Regions from separate parts of the Streptomyces sp. NPDC058375 genome, predicted to be linked through region 3. Evidence: riboswitches for the same ligand, from Rfam matches in the RefSeq annotation. Region 3 holds a riboswitch; each other region holds the start of a gene.
The links. A riboswitch is a leader RNA that binds a small molecule or an ion and turns the genes downstream of it on or off. The one in region 3 is predicted to bind cyclic di-AMP.
Positions count from the first base shown of each region.

Region 1: it holds a riboswitch for cyclic di-AMP, as region 3 does, so the genes downstream of both, ACFWM7_RS11560 (C40 family peptidase) here and ACFWM7_RS18370 (NlpC/P60 family protein) in region 3, are expected to answer to the same signal.
Region 2: it holds a riboswitch for cyclic di-AMP, as region 3 does, so the genes downstream of both, ACFWM7_RS15990 (M23 family metallopeptidase) here and ACFWM7_RS18370 (NlpC/P60 family protein) in region 3, are expected to answer to the same signal.
Region 4: it holds a riboswitch for cyclic di-AMP, as region 3 does, so the genes downstream of both, ACFWM7_RS17020 (M23 family metallopeptidase) here and ACFWM7_RS18370 (NlpC/P60 family protein) in region 3, are expected to answer to the same signal.

Region 1 covers NZ_JBHXJG010000051.1:746-4,683, reverse strand. Annotated here, with positions in the region: gene ACFWM7_RS11575 (ATP-binding protein) at 52-483, shown strand; gene ACFWM7_RS11570 (LysR family transcriptional regulator) at 413-1,456, opposite strand; gene ACFWM7_RS11565 (LysE family translocator) at 1,531-2,214, shown strand; gene ACFWM7_RS11560 (C40 family peptidase) at 2,299-2,769, opposite strand; cyclic di-AMP (ydaO/yuaA leader) riboswitch at 2,773-2,956, opposite strand; gene ACFWM7_RS11555 (hypothetical protein) at 3,270-3,575, opposite strand; gene ACFWM7_RS11550 (ATP-dependent Clp protease proteolytic subunit) at 3,628-3,938, opposite strand, start outside.
Region 2 covers NZ_JBHXJG010000082.1:22,415-26,352, reverse strand. Annotated here, with positions in the region: gene ACFWM7_RS15995 (PP2C family protein-serine/threonine phosphatase) at 1-1,222, shown strand, start outside; cyclic di-AMP (ydaO/yuaA leader) riboswitch at 1,433-1,585, shown strand; gene ACFWM7_RS15990 (M23 family metallopeptidase) at 1,597-2,628, shown strand; gene ACFWM7_RS15985 (aldo/keto reductase) at 2,777-3,721, shown strand; gene ACFWM7_RS15980 (hypothetical protein) at 3,882-3,938, shown strand, end outside.
Region 3 covers NZ_JBHXJG010000102.1:19,601-23,538, forward strand. Annotated here, with positions in the region: gene ACFWM7_RS18360 (NlpC/P60 family protein) at 1-389, opposite strand, end outside; gene ACFWM7_RS18365 (hypothetical protein) at 592-945, shown strand; gene ACFWM7_RS18370 (NlpC/P60 family protein) at 1,000-2,193, opposite strand; cyclic di-AMP (ydaO/yuaA leader) riboswitch at 2,201-2,367, opposite strand; gene pcrA (DNA helicase PcrA) at 2,626-3,938, shown strand, end outside.
Region 4 covers NZ_JBHXJG010000091.1:6,538-10,475, forward strand. Annotated here, with positions in the region: gene ACFWM7_RS17015 (GntR family transcriptional regulator) at 1-324, opposite strand, end outside; gene ACFWM7_RS17020 (M23 family metallopeptidase) at 500-1,321, opposite strand; cyclic di-AMP (ydaO/yuaA leader) riboswitch at 1,336-1,503, opposite strand; gene ACFWM7_RS17025 (M16 family metallopeptidase) at 1,728-3,098, opposite strand; gene ACFWM7_RS17030 (M16 family metallopeptidase) at 3,125-3,938, opposite strand, start outside.

The DNA.
Region 1 (3,938 bases), on a different contig from region 3:
ACAATCCCGGCCGACCGTCGGTCGCCCGGGGCGGGAAGGGACGGCGTCGCCATGGCAGACCATCAGGAAGCATCCGTCACTCTGCCGAGCGATCCGGCCTCGGTCTCCACGGCCCGCAGACATGTCGCCAGGACCCTGGCCCAATGGGGCCTGCCCGACGACAGCGAGTTCGCCGACACCATCCGGCTGATCGTCTCGGAGCTGGCCACCAACGCCGTGCAGCACACGTTCGGCCAGTCGCCCACCTTCACCGTGGACCTGCGCCTGGAACGCGACGAGGAGCTGTATCTCGGCGTCACGGACAGTCACCCCCGCTGGCCCCAGCGACTGCCCGCCGCCGTACGGCAGGACAACGGCCGGGGCATGGTCATCATCCGGACCCTGGCCAAGGAGCGCGGCGGGCGGCTCCAGGTCACCCCGACCGCCGAGGGCGGCAAGACGGTCTGGATCGCGCTCCCGTGGGTCGTGGCCCTTCAGGGCTGATCCCGGCGGGGCACGGGGAAGCGCCGGGGGCGTCAGCCCGCGGGCGGCCGGTTCGTCGGCGCTGCCGTGCCCCGCGGCCGAAGCCGCTGCGCAGCAGCGCGAGCAGCGTCGAGGCGGCCGCGCTCGACCGCTCGCCCCGGTGCACGACCGAGATGGTCCGGCGGAACGACGCGGGCTCCAGCCGCCGGACCGACAGCGGGGCCGACGCCATCGAGGCGACCATCTCCGGGACCACCGCCACCCCGAGCCCCGCACTGACCAGCGCGCACACCAGCGCGTACCCGGGCGACTCGCAGACCACCGCGGGCGTAGCCCCGGCCTTCGCGAGCGCGCTCTCGACCCCGCGCCGGGGCGGATGGGTGGGCGCGCTGCTGATCAGCGGCCGCCCCGCCAGCTCGCCGACCGGCAGCCGCCCAGTGCCCTCGGTGAGCCGGTGGCCCACCGAGGTGACCAGCACCAGCTCCTCGACCAGGACGGGGTCGACGAACACCCCCGCCGGCGGAGACGCGACCGCCCCCGGCTCGTAGGCGTGGGTCAGGGCGAGGTCCACCTCGCCCGCGGCCACGGCGGCGATCCCGCCGGGTGGTTCGTGGTGGGCGACGGCCAGCTCGACCTCGGGGTGGGCCCGCCGGAACGCGCTCAGGACCGGGGGCAGCAGATGGATCCCGGCCGTCGTGAACGTCCCCACCCGCAGCCTGCCGCCTGAGAGCCCGGCCAACTGCGCCAGCTCGTGCCGCGCCTGGTCCAGTTCGTCCAGCACCCGCCGGGCCCGGCCCGCCAGCAGCTCGCCCGCCGCCGTCAGCCGCGCCCCGCGATGGTGGCGCACCAGCAGCGCAGCCCCGGCCTCCCGCTCCAGCTTGGCCAGCTGCTGCGAGAGCGCGGGCGCGGTATAGCCCAGGCGGGCGGCGGCCCGGGTGATCGAACCGGCCTCCGCCACCGCCACGAGTGCCGCGAGCCGTGTCGGGTCGTACATGAAAGCGTTCCTTTAGACAGACCCAGAAGATTGCAAGTACACGCTAAAGGCTCCGCAGGTCCAAGGTGGACCTCATGGACGCACAACTGATCGCCTTCACGGGGGTCGCCGCCGGCATGGTCGCGCTGCCCGGCGCCGACTTCACCGTCGTCGTACGCAATGCCCTGGCCTCGCGCACCGCCGGCCTGGCCAGTGCGTTCGGCGTCGCCGGGGGACTGCTGGTGCACACCGCCCTCGCGGTCGCCGGACTCGCCGCGGTGCTGGTGACGATGCCCGTGCTCTTCCGCACCGTCCAACTGCTCGGCGGTGCGTACGTGCTCTACCTCGGGATCAGCGCGCTGTACGCGATCCGCCGCCGGCCCGCACAGGACAGCTCCGGTGAGCCGTCCGGCACGCCCGGCGACCCGCCCTCCGGTACGCCGGAGGGCGCGCCGGGGCGGCGAGTGCCCGGGGATTTCGGGCGCGCGCTGCGCCAGGGGTTCCTGACCAACGCGCTCAACCCGAAGGCCCCGGTCCTCTTCCTCAGCCTCCTGCCGCAGTTCGTGCCCCACGGTCAGCCGCCGCTGCCCCGGACCCTGTTGCTCGCGGCCCTCGTGGTGGTGCTGGCGCTGATCTGGTTCCCGGCCGTGGCCCTGCTCGTGGACCGGCTGGGCCGGTGGCTGCGTCGACCGCGTACCGCCCGCGCCATCGAGGGCGGCAGCGGTGTGGCGCTCACCGGTCTGGGACTCGCCCTGGTCACCGGCCCATTGCTGCGCTGAGGCCGGCCGCACGGCAAGAGCGCCGTACGGGAGGAGCATCCGCACGGAAGGGGTGCCCGCACGGAAAGAGCGTCCGGTCGGGGGTCAGCGGACCCGTCCGTACCAGACGCTCTTGGACCAGATTTTCGCCAGTCGCACCACGTCCCCCGATTTGGGGGAGTGCCAGATCTTCCCGGCCCCGGCGTAGATGCCCACGTGGTAGACGCTGCGCCCCGAATGGAAGAAGACGAGGTCGCCGCGTTTGCGCTGTGACTTCGCGATATGGCGGGTCTTGTTGTACTGCTGCTGTGCCGTGCGGGGAAGCTTCTTGCCGGCCTTCTTGAACGAGTAGAGCGTCAGGCCCGAACAGTCGAAGCGGCTGGGGCCGGCCGCTCCGTATTTGTAGGGAGCGCCCTTCTTCGACGCGGCGACCTTCAAAGCCTTCGTCGAGTGGGCGGCGGCCTCGGCTTCACTCACCATGCCGGGCGCCAGCATCGTGGACGTCACGGCCAGGGTGAGCACCGAAGCCGTACCGAACCGGGCGAACAGAGACGGGACATGAACCTGCGCAGACATGCGCAACCCTTCGTCAGCCGCCTGTGAAGGATGACCTGTCGGGTTCGGGCTGGCGAAGTTGCCCGGCCGCTCGACGCGGCTTCACCCCGAGGGCTTCCCGGTCTCCCGGTCGGCCCGTTGTGCTCGGGTCCTCCACTCCTGCCGATCCACTTCTGTCGACCAGTCATCCGGACGGCGGCAGGACTCGGCGTCCGCCCGGACCGCCCCGCCGCGGTGGCGGGGGCTTGTCGTCCCAGGGATCTTGACGCACTCCGTGCCGGATTTCCGAGTTGAAACGGTGGTTTGTGAGTCTCCTCACCACTGATCCATTCAGGTGGCCAGGCCGGATTCGCGCCCGCCGATGAGCCCGGCGCACACCCTCGTACCAGCGACGAAAGGGTGCATTTCGAGTACGGTCCGGACGTCGAGCGCAAGTTGGGCCGTCGCTCGCGCGGGTGATCTCCTACGCCGAACGAGCGAGGCAAATCGGTCACGGGACCGGGCGTGTCGTGCGGAGCGGGTCAGTTCACCGTCGGCGGCATCGCGACCCGACCCGCCCGCCGCTCCCCGTCCAGGACGCGCAGCGCCCGCGCCAGGGTGGCGGCGTGGAGCCGCGACTCGCCGCGCTCGTGCATCAGGGCCAGGGCGTCGCGCAGGGCCGCAGCCCCGGAGGCCAGGGCCTGGGCGGCCCGCAGTGCGCTGTAGGTGTCGCCGCCGTGGGCCGGGTTGATCCGGCCCATCTGGTCGAGCACGGCCAGATAGCGGTCGACGAACTCGCCCTCGGCCCGGGTCAGTGCGGGCAGGGGCGGGAACTCAGGTGGCTCCATCGGCGTTTCACCTCGCGTCGTACGGCGGCCGGTCGTACGGCGGCCGGATGGGTCAGCGGTTCTCCACGACGTGGTCGATCAGGCCGTGGTCGAGGGCGGCCTTGGCGTCGAGGATGGTGTCGCGCTCGATGTCGGCGGTGATCTGCTGCGCGGTCCGCCCCGTGTGCCGGACCAGCATGGCCGCGAACATCTCGCGGGTGCGCACCAGTTCGCGCGCGTGGATCTCCAGGTCGGACGGCTGGCCCCGCAACGGCTCCTCCAGTGCGGGCTGCTGAATGACTACCCGCGCGCCGGGCAGTGCATGTCGACGCCCCTTCGCGCCGGCCGCCAGCAGGGCCGCCGCGTAGGAGCCCGCCTGCCCCA
Region 2 (3,938 bases), on a different contig from region 3:
GGCCGAGAGACGGCGCAGCGGCACGGTGGGGAACGTCGACGCCGTGGGCCGTGTGGTGTTCGGCTCCCGGGAGGGCGAGCTGACACCCGGCGGGCGGGGCACCGGGCGGTTCATCCGGACGCTGCCCGCCCTGCTGATCATCGGCGGGCTGCTCTTCGACTCGCTGGCCCCGCCCAACTTCACCGCCGTCCCCCTCTTCGTCGCGGCCCCGCTGATCGCCGCCCCGTTCTTCTCGCTGTCCCGGACCGTCCGCACCGGGATCGCCGCGGTCGTCTCCGTCACCGTGATGCGGATCTCCGACGGGACGTCCACCCAGGTGGTCCCGGTCATCGAGATGATCACCGTGCTCACGGGCTCGGTGCTGGCCCTCGTCATCAACGGCGTCGTGCGGCGCGGCAACGACCAGCTCGCCTCGGCCCGTGCCGTCGCCGAGACCGCCATGCGGGCCGTGCTGCCGACGCCGGCCGAGCGGATCGGCGGGCTGCAGGTGGCCGCGCGGTACGAGGCGGCGCAGGCGGACGAGTTCGTGGGCGGCGACCTGTACGCCGTCGCGGACACCCCGTACGGCGTACGGGTCGTGGTCGGCGACGTCCGCGGCAAGGGGCTGGGCGCCGTCGGAACGGTGGCGGTGATCATCGGGGCGTTCCGGGAGGCCGCCGAGCAGGAGCGTTCGCTGGAGGGCGTGGCCCAGCGGCTGGAGCGGGCGCTGGCCCGGGAAGGGACGCGGCGGTACGGGCTGGACGCCATGGAGGGGTTCATCACCGCCGTACTGGCCGAGATCCCGCCCGGGGCGGCCACGGTCCGCCTGGTCAACCGCGGCCACCCCGAGCCGATCCTGCTCCACGCGGACGGCGCCCTGGAGGTGCTGGCGCCCTCGGTGCCCGCGCTGCCGCTGGGGATGGACCTGGGGGTGTGGCCGGACCGGGCCGACGAGTGGGCGATGCCTCCCGGGGCGACGCTCCTCGCCTTCACGGACGGCCTGTCCGAGGCCCGGGACGCGAACGGGGTCTTCTACGATCCGGCGGCCCGGCTGCGCGGCCGGATCTTCCCGGGGCCGGAGGAGCTGCTGTCGGCGCTGACCGACGACGTACGGCTGCACACCGGCGGGCGGACCACGGACGACATGGCGCTCATCGCGGTCGGCCGGCCGGCGGAGGGGCAGCCCGTGCGCCGGACGACGGTGAAGATCGTGGGCCGGGGCGGTGACACGGTGCGTAACTGAAAGGCGTCGCTCCGCATAACATTTGACGCACTGTCAGAAAAAGGGGTGCGGCTGAGCCCGAGTCAAGTCGCCCGATTCCACCCACTTGTGCCCCGTACATCCCCTCCCTGTTCGTTAATGATCAACAGGAACAGCTTGGAATCGGGCCCGTGCGTCTATTAACGTTCGATAACGCAGCGCGGTCGTCACAGCCGTCGTCAGAGACGGCGCCGCGCGCGAGCGCCGAATTCCGCAAGGGAACCGGGGAACCACCTACATGGGGTGAATCGGACGCCTGCGTCTCGTGAGAGGCGGAGGGGCCCGTAGGAGACCTTCCTGCTCCGAACCCGTCAGCTAACCCGGTAGGCGAGAAGGAAGGAAAGGAGTGCGCCCACGTGGCGTCCAACAAGCCTGCCCCTGAGGCCCCGTCACCCTTCAGCACCGACATCTACGGTGGCGCGGAGCAGTCAGTGGGGGAGTGGAATCCCACCGAGGAGTCCATCCGTCCCGTGCGCGGCAGGCACCGCGTAGCCAAGCAGCGTGGTCTGGCCCGTAGCTCCACCGTCCTCGGGGTCGGCGTCATAGCGGCCGTCGGAGCGGGTGGCATGGCCACCGCTCAGAACAAGGCACCGGTCTCCATCTCTCTTCCCGATTCCATCGCGGACAACCTTCCCGACGCCAAGTCCCTCCCCGGCGTCGGGTCCTTCATGTCCGACGACGCGGAGGCCGTCCCGGTCGCCGCGGCCGCGCCGCTCACCACCGCCGGGCTCACCAGCGCCGAGGCCGAGCAGGGCACCGACGCCGGCGAGGCGCTGCGCACCCGGATCCTCCAGCAGGCCGAGCAGCAGCAGGCCAGCGCCGACGCCGACGCCAGGGCCGCCGCCGAGAAGGCCGCGGCCGAGAAGGCGGCGGAGGAGGCCAAGAAGCAGCAGGACGAGGCCGAGGCCGAAGCCGCCGCGAAGAAGAAGGCCGCGGAGGAAGCGGCGAAGAAGAAGGCGGAGGAGGAGCGTCTCGCCAAGCTCGCCGCCAGCTTCTCGCTGCCCGCCTCCTCCTACACGATCAGCTCGACCTACGGTCAGTCCGGCGCGATGTGGTCCTCCGGCCAGCACACCGGCCTGGACTTCGCCGGGGCGGCCGGTTCGCCGCTCAAGGCCGTGCACAGCGGCACGATCACGTCGGCCGGCTGGTCCGGATCCTACGGCTACCGCACGGTTCTCCAGCTCGATGACGGCACGGAGATCTGGTACGCCCACCAGTCCTCGATCGACGTCTCGGTCGGCCAGAAGGTCACCACCGGCGAGACCATCGGCCGCATGGGCGCCACCGGCAACGTGACCGGCGTCCACCTCCACATGGAGGTCCGCACCGCGGGCGGCTCCGCGATGGACCCGATGGCCTGGCTGACCAGCAAGGGCCTCTCGGTCTGACACCCGCCGCCCCCGCGAGGACGGCACCCCCCTGAAACCCCGGCAGCCCTGACGCACACCCCCCGACGTCAGGGCTGCCGGTCTGTCCGGCGACCGGCGGGGCCAGGGGGCGGAATATGTGGCTCCGCCACCGCCGTTGAACACCCACATGACTTCTCTGCGCACGCTCGGCAGCTCCGACCTCCAGGTCTTCCCCCTCTCCCTCGGCGGCAACGTCTTCGGCTGGACGGCGGACGAGGAACAGTCCTTCGCCGTCCTGGACGCGTACGCCGCGGCCGGCGGCAACTTCGTCGACACCGCCGACGCGTACTCCGCCTGGGTCGAGGGCAACCACGGCGGCGAATCCGAGACCGTCATCGGCAAGTGGCTCGCTTCCCGCTCCAACCGGTCCGACATCGTCCTCGCCACCAAGGCCGGCGCCCACCCCGACTACAAGGGGCTCTCCGCCGCCACCGTCAAGGGCGCGGCCGAGCAGTCGCTGCGCCGCCTCGGCACCGACCACATCGACCTCTACTACACGCACTTCGACGACGAGACCGTCCCGGTCGAGGAGATCATCACCGCCCTCGACCAGCTGGTGAAGGAGGGCAAGGTGCGCCATATCGCTGCCTCCAACATCAGTCCGGAACGGCTGCGGGCCTCCCTCGACTTCTCCGAGCGCGAGGGCCTCGCCCGGTACGTCGCGCTCCAGCCGCACTACAACCTCGTCTCCCGCGACACCTACGAAGGTCCTCTCCAGGACACCGCGGCCGACGCCGGCCTCGCCGCCGTCCCGTACTACGCGCTCGCCTCCGGCTTCCTCACCGGCAAGTACCGCCCCGGCGCGAACGTGGACAGCGCGCGCTCCGCGAAGGCCGGCGGCCACCTGGAGTCGGAACGCGGCCGCAAGGTGCTGGCCGCCCTCGACCGGGTCGCCGGCGACCGGAACGCCGAGATCGCGACGGTGGCCCTCGCCTGGCTCGCCGCCCAGCCGACCGTCGCCGCCCCGATCGCCTCCGCCCGTACGGTCGAACAGCTCCCCGCCCTCGTCGCGGTCGCCGACCTGAAGCTGACGGACCAGGAGGTCGCGCTGCTCACGGAGGCGTCGGCCTGACGGGGCACTGTCCGGGGGCAGACGCCAACGCCCTAGTAACACTGTTCACTTGGGGCGTTCGTTATGCCGGTCATACCGACCACCCCCTTTGAAAACCTGTCTTGGCCTTGGGTAGCGTTCCCGACGCGTGAGTGATGGGAACATCAGAACGGGGGATGGTGTGACATTCGAGGACGAATGGCAGCAGCAGAAGGCGGATGTGGCGGCCCAGCACGGT
Region 3 (3,938 bases):
AGCGCCAGTTGCAGGGCCGGGTCGAGGGTGCCGGAACGGTACTGCGCGGTGGCCAGCGAACCGAGCGCGTGCCGGGCGGTGTTGAGGCGGTCGGTGCGGCGGGCGGCCTCGTCGGTCAGGGCGTCGACGGTGCGGGTGGCGGCTTCCGCCTTCTCCTTCGCCCCGTTGTACTTCTCGGTGGCGACCTCGGCGTCGTGGTAGAGCCGGTCGACCTTCGCCTTGACCTGGGCTGTGGTGGGGGCCGGTTCGGCGGGGGCCGCGCCCGCCCCGGTGACCGAGCCGGCGGTGGCGGCCCCGGCGAGCGCCAGGGTGGCGGCGGTGCGGGCAGCAGGGCCGGTGAGCGGGCGCTGCTTGGGTTTTCGGTGGGCTGACCTGCGGTGCGCTGCCACGGGGGCGGCATCCTTCCTGTCGGCTGCCCGCCGGGGGTGGCGGCGGGTCCGGGATGGACGCTAATCCCGGCGCGGAGAAAAGAGGCGCCATGACAGCTATTGCCCTGATGTGACGTTTCGCCGGTCACGGATGATCAAAGCGATCGAGGAAGGCTTGCCTCACTGAAAGGTAAAACCTTGGCCATGGCTAGGCTCCCGAGCCATGGACGTACTCATCAATGTTGTCGTCGCCCTGCACATCATCGGCATCGCCTCTCTGCTGGGCGGCTTCCTGACGCAGATGAAGGCCGTGGGGGAGGGCACCGCCCGCTTCGGTCCGGCCATGCTCCACGGGGCCCTGACCATGCTCGTCACCGGCATCGCCCTCGTCGGCCTCAACCAGGCCGACGACCAGACCGTGAACAACGTCAAGATCGGCATCAAGCTGGCGCTGCTGGTCGTGATCCTCGCCCTCGTCTACGTCAAGCGCGACGAGGAGAAGGTCGACAAGGGCGCCTTCATGGCGGTCGGCGGGCTGACGGTCGTCAACATCTTCATCGCCACCGTCTGGACCTGAGTCCGGACCTGAACCTTTCGGGGGCGGCCGGTCACCGGCCGCCCCCGCCCTGTGTCACGCCGGGCGCACGCTCCCGTAGATCGGCATGTAGTAGATCGACTCCTCGCGCACGTTCGCACCCGGCTTCGGGGCGTGGATCATCATCCCGTCGCCCTTGTAGATGCCGACGTGGCTGATGTCGTCGTAGAAGAAGACCAGGTCCCCGGGCTGGAGGTCGGACGTGGCGACCCGGGTGCCGACCTCGACCTGGTCCCAGGTCGTCCGGGGCAGGGTCACGCCCGCCTCGCGCCAGGCCGCCTGCGTCAGCCCCGAGCAGTCGTACGAGGATGGGCCCGACGCGCCCCACACGTACGGCTTCCCGATCTGGGCGCGGGCGAAGGCCAGCACCTTCTCCGCCTTGGCGGCGTAACTGCTGCCCGCGCCGGAGCCGGAGCCGGAGCCGGAGCCCGTGCCCGTACCGGCGCCCGATCCGGATCCCGAACCGCCGCCGGACTCCTTCGCGGTCTCCTCGCGGGCCTTCTCCTCGGCCTCGGCCTTCTCCTTCGCCTCGGCGGCCTGGCGGGCGGCCAGCTTCGCCGCCTTCTCCTTCGCCTCGGCCTCCTTCTTGCGCTCCAGCTCCGCCAGCCGCGCCTTCTCCTCGGCGGTCAGCCGGGACAGCAGGCCCCGGGCCTCGGTGAGCTTGGCCTGCACGTCCTTCTTGCTGGAGGCGAGCGTGGCCTGCGTCTCGGTGAGGGTCTCCAGGCTCTTCACCGCCTCCGCGCGCTTCTTCGCCGCCGACGCCTGCTGCGCACGGAACTCGCTCACGGCCTTCTGCTGCCGCTCCGTCGCCCGGTCCATCAGCCGGCTCTGGTCGAAGTACCCCTGCGGGTCCTCCGCCAGGAAGAACGTCGCCATGGGCGCGACGCCCCCGTCGCGGTACTGGGCCGCCGCGTAGGAGCCCAGTGCCCGGCGCGCCTCGTTGATCTTCTCCGTCCGCTTCGCCACGTCCGAGAGCAGCGTGTCGACCTTCTTCTGCTGGGAGGCGGAGGCGGACTTGGCCCGGTTGTACTCCTGGGTCGCGGTGCCCGCCTGCCGGTACAGGGCGTCGACCTTTTTCTGTACGTCCTCGATGGCGGGCTTCGGCTCCGCGGGCGCGGCCGTGGCGCTCTGCGTGGAGAGCAGCGTCACGGAGGCCAGCGCGGCCGTCGTCAGCCCGACGGCAGGGGTGGTGGTGCGCACCTTCGTGCGCGGCTTGCGATGCGATGCCAAGACCGGCATCTCCTTCCGTGGACCGCCTACCGGGTTAGCTGTCGGGTTCGGACGGAACGGAAGGCTGTCCTACGGTCCGGATGCGAGGGCACGGACCGATTCACCCCGGTTCTGCGTGTGGGTCCCCGGTTCCGAACGGCCAGGACGGCAGGACGGATTCGGCGGAGGTGTCCGTCAGGCGCGGTTCGCCTCAGGGAGGTACGGATCACCTGACCGAGCACGCTAGCCAACCCGGCCCACCGCTGGGAAGGACGATGAGCGATATGCCCGATACATTTTCGTGACCTTTCCGGATCGGGCCGCCCGCACCCCCTCCGACCGGGCACTCCTTCACGGAACGTGGACGTCCGCTCTCCGTGCGTACGGGTGAGAACCGCCCCTTCCGGCCTTCGGCCGAACGTTGTCAGTGCGGCCGCCTAGACTCGGGAGGCGATGAGCAGCCTCTTTGACGACAACTTCCTGACCGGCCTCCAGCCCGCGGAGGACGGCCCCCCGCCGCCCCCCGAGGGCCACGCGCCCGAAGCGGTGCCGGAGGGACTCTTCGAGGGCGTCTACGACGCGCCCCCGCCGCCCCGGGACGGGTACTACCGCGACGGTCACCCGCGCCCGGCGATCGACTCCGCCGCGCTGCTCGACGGGCTCAACACCGAGCAGCGCGCCGCCGTCGTGCACGCCGGATCCCCGCTGCTCATCGTTGCCGGGGCCGGCTCCGGCAAGACCCGGGTGCTCACCCACCGCATCGCCCACCTGCTGGCCGAGCGCGGTACGCACCCCGGGCAGATCCTCGCGATCACCTTCACCAACAAGGCCGCCGGTGAGATGAAGGAGCGCGTCGAGCAGCTCGTGGGCCCGCGTGCCAACGCCATGTGGGTCATGACCTTCCACAGCGCGTGCGTCCGCATCCTGCGCCGCGAGTCGAAGAAGCTCGGCTTCACCTCGTCGTTCTCGATCTACGACGCCGCCGACTCCAAGCGTCTGATGGCCCTGGTCTGCCGCGATCTGGACCTGGACCCCAAGCGCTATCCGCCGAAGTCCTTCACCGCCAAGGTCTCCAACCTCAAGAACGAGCTCATCGACGAGGAGACCTTCGCGGGGCAGGCAGCGGATGGTTTCGAGAAGACCCTCGCCCAGGCGTACGCGCTCTACCAGGCCCGCCTCCGCGAGGCCAACGCCCTGGACTTCGACGACATCATCATGACGACGGTCCACCTCCTCCAGGCCTTCCCGGACGTCGCCGAGCACTACCGCCGCCGCTTCCGCCACGTCCTCGTCGACGAGTACCAGGACACCAACCACGCCCAGTACACGCTGGTCCGTGAGCTGGTCGGCCCCGCCGGGGAGAACGACGCCCCCGCCGAGCTGTGCGTGGTCGGTGACGCGGACCAGTCGATCTACGCCTTCCGGGGCGCGACCATCCGCAACATCCTCCAGTTCGAGGAGGACTACCCGAGCGCGACGACGATCCTGCTGGAGCAGAACTACCGCTCCACGCAGACGATCCTCACCGCCGCCAACGCCGTCATCGAGCGCAACGAGAGCCGCCGCCCGAAGAACCTCTGGACCAACGCCGGCTCCGGCGCCCGCATCACCGGCTATGTCGCCGACACCGAGCACGACGAGGCGCAGTTCGTCGCCGACGAGATCGACCGGCTCACCGACGCGGGCGACGCCAAGGCGGGCGACGTCGCCGTCTTCTACCGCACCAACGCCCAGTCCCGTGTCTTCGAAGAGATCTTCATCCGCGT
Region 4 (3,938 bases), on a different contig from region 3:
GACCAGGCCGCGGAGCACCTTGAGATGGGCTTCCGTGCGGCGCTGGGCGGCGCGGGCCGCACCCAGTGGCTCCAGGAGCGTCCGCACCTCCAGGAGGTCGGCCGCCTCCTGCACGGTGGGCTCGGCCACACAGGCGCCGGCGTGTCTACGGGTGACCACGAAGCCCTCGGACTCCAGGGTGCGCAGCGCCTCGCGGACCGGGACGCGGGAGACCCCGTAGCGGCGGGCCAGCAACTCCTCGGTGAGGCGGCTGCCGCGCTCGTAGACACCGGAGACGATGTCGTCACGGATTGCCGTGCATACCGAATGCGCGGGAATGCGCATATCCGAACCTCCGCCTTGATCCCCGCGAAACGCGGCCGCCCGACGTCTGTTCCGTGACTCTATGACAATCCGTCGGAATTTCCGATGGGAGGTCGGAATCCGTGGATATCTTCACGCCGGAATTGCGAAGGCCCCGGCGGGTGCGGGGCCTTCGGACGGGGTCGTACGGGGTGGGTCAGACGTTGAGGCCGTGCGAGCGCAGGTAGCCGACGGGGTCCATGTCGGAGCCGTAGTCGGGGCTGGTGCGGGCCTCGAAGTGCAGGTGCGGGCCGGTGGAGTTGCCGGTGGAGCCGGAGAGCCCGATCTGCTGGCCGGAGGAGACGCTCTGGCCGACGGAGACGCCGATCGAGGAGAGGTGGCCGTACTGGGTGTACGTGCCGTCCGTCATCCGGAGCACGATGTTGTTGCCGTACGCGCCGCCCCAGCCGGCCTCGACGACCGTGCCGGCGCCGACCGCGACGACGGAACTGCCGGAGGCGGCCTGGAAGTCCACGCCGGAGTGGCTGCCGGAGGACCAGAGGGAGCCGCCGGTGTTGTAGCCGGTGGTGACGTGAGAGCCGGCCACCGGGAGGTGGAAGGCGTTCAGCCGGGCGCGCTCGGCGGCGCGGGCGGCACGGGCCTTCTCCTCGCGGACCTCCTTGGCGCGGGCCTCGGCCTTGCGCTCGGCCTCGGCCTCGGCCTTCGCCTTGGCCTTGGCGGCCTTCTCGCGGGCCTCGGCGGCGGCCTTGGCCTTCGCCTTCGCGACCGCCTCGGCCTGCTGCTTCTGGGCGTGGGCCTGGGCGTCGATCTGCTCGGCGAGGGTGGCGTCGAGGGAGATGGCCTGGGTGAGGCCGGTGTCGGCGACCTTGGCGGCCTCGGTGTCCGCGGCGAGGGCCGGGGAGGACAGCGAGCCGATGACTCCGGTGGTGGCCAGGGCCGCGATGCCGGCGACGTGGGCGCTCCGGCGCGTGAGGCGGCTCGGGGCACGGTGCTTCCCGGTGGCACGGGTGAACGCCATGGAGGGGCTGGTTCCTTTCCTTCCTTCTCGCCTACCGGGTTAGCTGACGGGTTCGGAGCAGGAAGGTCTCCTACGGATCCCCGCGCCGGTTCGCGGCACGGGCCTCCGATTCACCCCAGGGACTGCGTTGGGTCCCCGGCTCCCCAGGCTCGCGCCTGACGGGGACTCGGCGATGACTGCCCGGCGCCGCGGGTGCGGCATACGGGTGACGGACAGCCGAGCCGACGCTAGGCGGGACGACTTCCCCGCACCAAACGGACAAGGGGATTTGTCGCGCATCCCACAGGGCAGACAGGCAACCTCTGCCACGAAGGGGGTGAAGTTCACCAAACGGGCAAAAGCGCAGGACCCCGGCGAATTTTCTTTCGTCGGGGTCCTGTTCACGGCAGTGGGCCGCAACGGTGTGTCAGCCGGTGACGACGGACACCTCTCCGATGCCGAGGGCCTTCACCGGCTCCTCGATCTGCGCGGCGTCCCCCACGAGGACCGTGACCAGCCGGTCCACCGGGAAGGCGCTGACCACCGCGGCGGTCGCCTCGACGGTGCCGGTCTCGGCGAGCCGGGCGTAGAGGTGGGCCTGGTAGTCGTCGGGGAGGTGCTGCTCGACCTGGTCGGCCAGCGTGCTCGCGACGGAGGCGGCGGTCTCGAACTTCAGCGGGGCGACGCCCACCAGGTTCTGCACGGCCGTCTCGCGCTCGGCGTCGGTCAGCCCCTCGGCGGCCAGCGTCCGCAGGACCTTCCAGAGGTCGTCCAGGGCCGGTCCGGTGGACTCGGTGTCCACCGAGCCGCTGATCGCGAGCATCGCCGCGCCGCCCGAGTCGGGGCCGGAGGAGCGCAGCACCTGGGCGAAGGCGCGCACCCCGTAGGTGTAGCCCTTCTCCTCGCGCAGCACCCGGTCGAGACGGGAGGTGAGGGTGCCGCCCAGGCAGTACGTACCGAGCACCTGAGCGGGCCACACGCGCTCGTGGCGGTCGGCGCCGATCCGGCCGATCAGCAGCTGGGTCTGGACCGCGCCGGGGCGGTCCACGATGACCACGCGACCGGTGTCGTCCGCCGTGATGGGCGGCACCGGGCGGGCCTGGCCCGCGTTGCCCGACCAGTCTCCGAGGGTCTCCGCCAGCAGCGCGTCCAGGTCGATGCCGGTGAGGTCGCCGACGATCACGGCCGTCGCGGTGGACGGGCGGATGTGGGCGTCGAAGAAGGCGCGGACGGCGGCCTGGTCGATCCGCCGGACCGTCTCCTCGGTGCCCAGACGCGGGCGGGACATCCGGGCGGTGGCCGGGAACAGCTCCTTGGAGAGCTGCTTGGCGGCGCGCCGGGACGGGTTGGCGTGCTCGTGCGGGATCTCGTCGAGGCGGTTGCCCACCAGGCGCTCGATCTCGCTCTCGGTGAAGGCGGGGGCCCGGAGCGCCTCGGCGACCAGCCCGAGCGCCTTGGCCAGCCGGGAGGCGGGAACCTCCAGGGAGACCCGGACGCCGGGGTGGTCGGCGTGCGCGTCGAGCGTGGCGCCGCAGCGCTCCAGCTCGGCGGCGAACTCCTCGGCGCTGCGCTTGTCGGTGCCCTCGGAGAGCGCCCGCGACATGATCGTGGCCACGCCGTCCAGGCCCTCGGGCTCGGCCTCCAGCGGCGCGTCCAGGAAGATTTCCACGGCGACGACCTTCTGGCCGGGGCGGTGGCAGCGCAGCACGGTCAGCCCGTTGGGCAGGGCGCCGCGTTCGGGCGCCGGGAAGGCCCAGGGGCGGGCCGTGCCGGCGGTGGGCTGCGGGTGGAACTCCATGGCTACTCCAGTCACGGCGGCGTCGCTCACTTGTCCGCCCCCTCGGGCGCGTCAGTGGCCTCTTCGGCATCCTCGTCCGCCTCGTCGGCCGGCTCGATGGGCTCGTAGACCAGCACCGCCCGGTTGTCGGGGCGCAGGGCTGCCTCGGCCGCCGCGCGCACCTCCTCGGCGGTGACGTCCAGGACGCGGCCCACGGCGGTCAGGGCGAGCTGCGGGTCACCGAACAGGACGGCGTAACGGCACAGTTCGTCGGCGCGGCCGGCGACCGTGCCGAGCCGGTCGAGCCACTCGCGCTCCAACTGCGCCTGGGCCCGCTCCATTTCCTCGGGGGTGGGCCCCTCGGCGGCGAACCGGGCCAGCTCCTCGTCGACGGCGGCCTCGATCGTCTCCACCTCGACACCGCCGGAGGTCTTCACGTCCAGCCAGCCCAGCGAGGGCGCCCCGGCGAGCCGCAGCAGCCCGAAGCCCGCCGCCACCGCCGTACGGTCGCGGCGGACCAGGCGGTTGTGCAGCCGGGAGGACTCGCCGCCGCCGAGCACGGTGAGCGCCAGGTCGGCGGCGTCGCAGGCGCGGGTGCCGTCGTGCGGGAGGCGGTAGGCGGCCATCAGGGCGCGCGCCGGGACCTCCTCGTGGACCACTTCGCGCAGCTGCTCGCCGATGACCTCGGGCAGCGTCCCGTCGCGCGGCGGCTGCTTGCCGTCGTGGGAGGGGATGGAGCCGAAATACTTCTCGATCCAGGCGAGGGTCTGCTCGGGGTCGATGTCGCCGACCACCGAGATCACCGCGTTGTTGGGCGCGTAGTACGTACGGAAGAACGCGCGGGCGTCCTCCAGCGTGGCC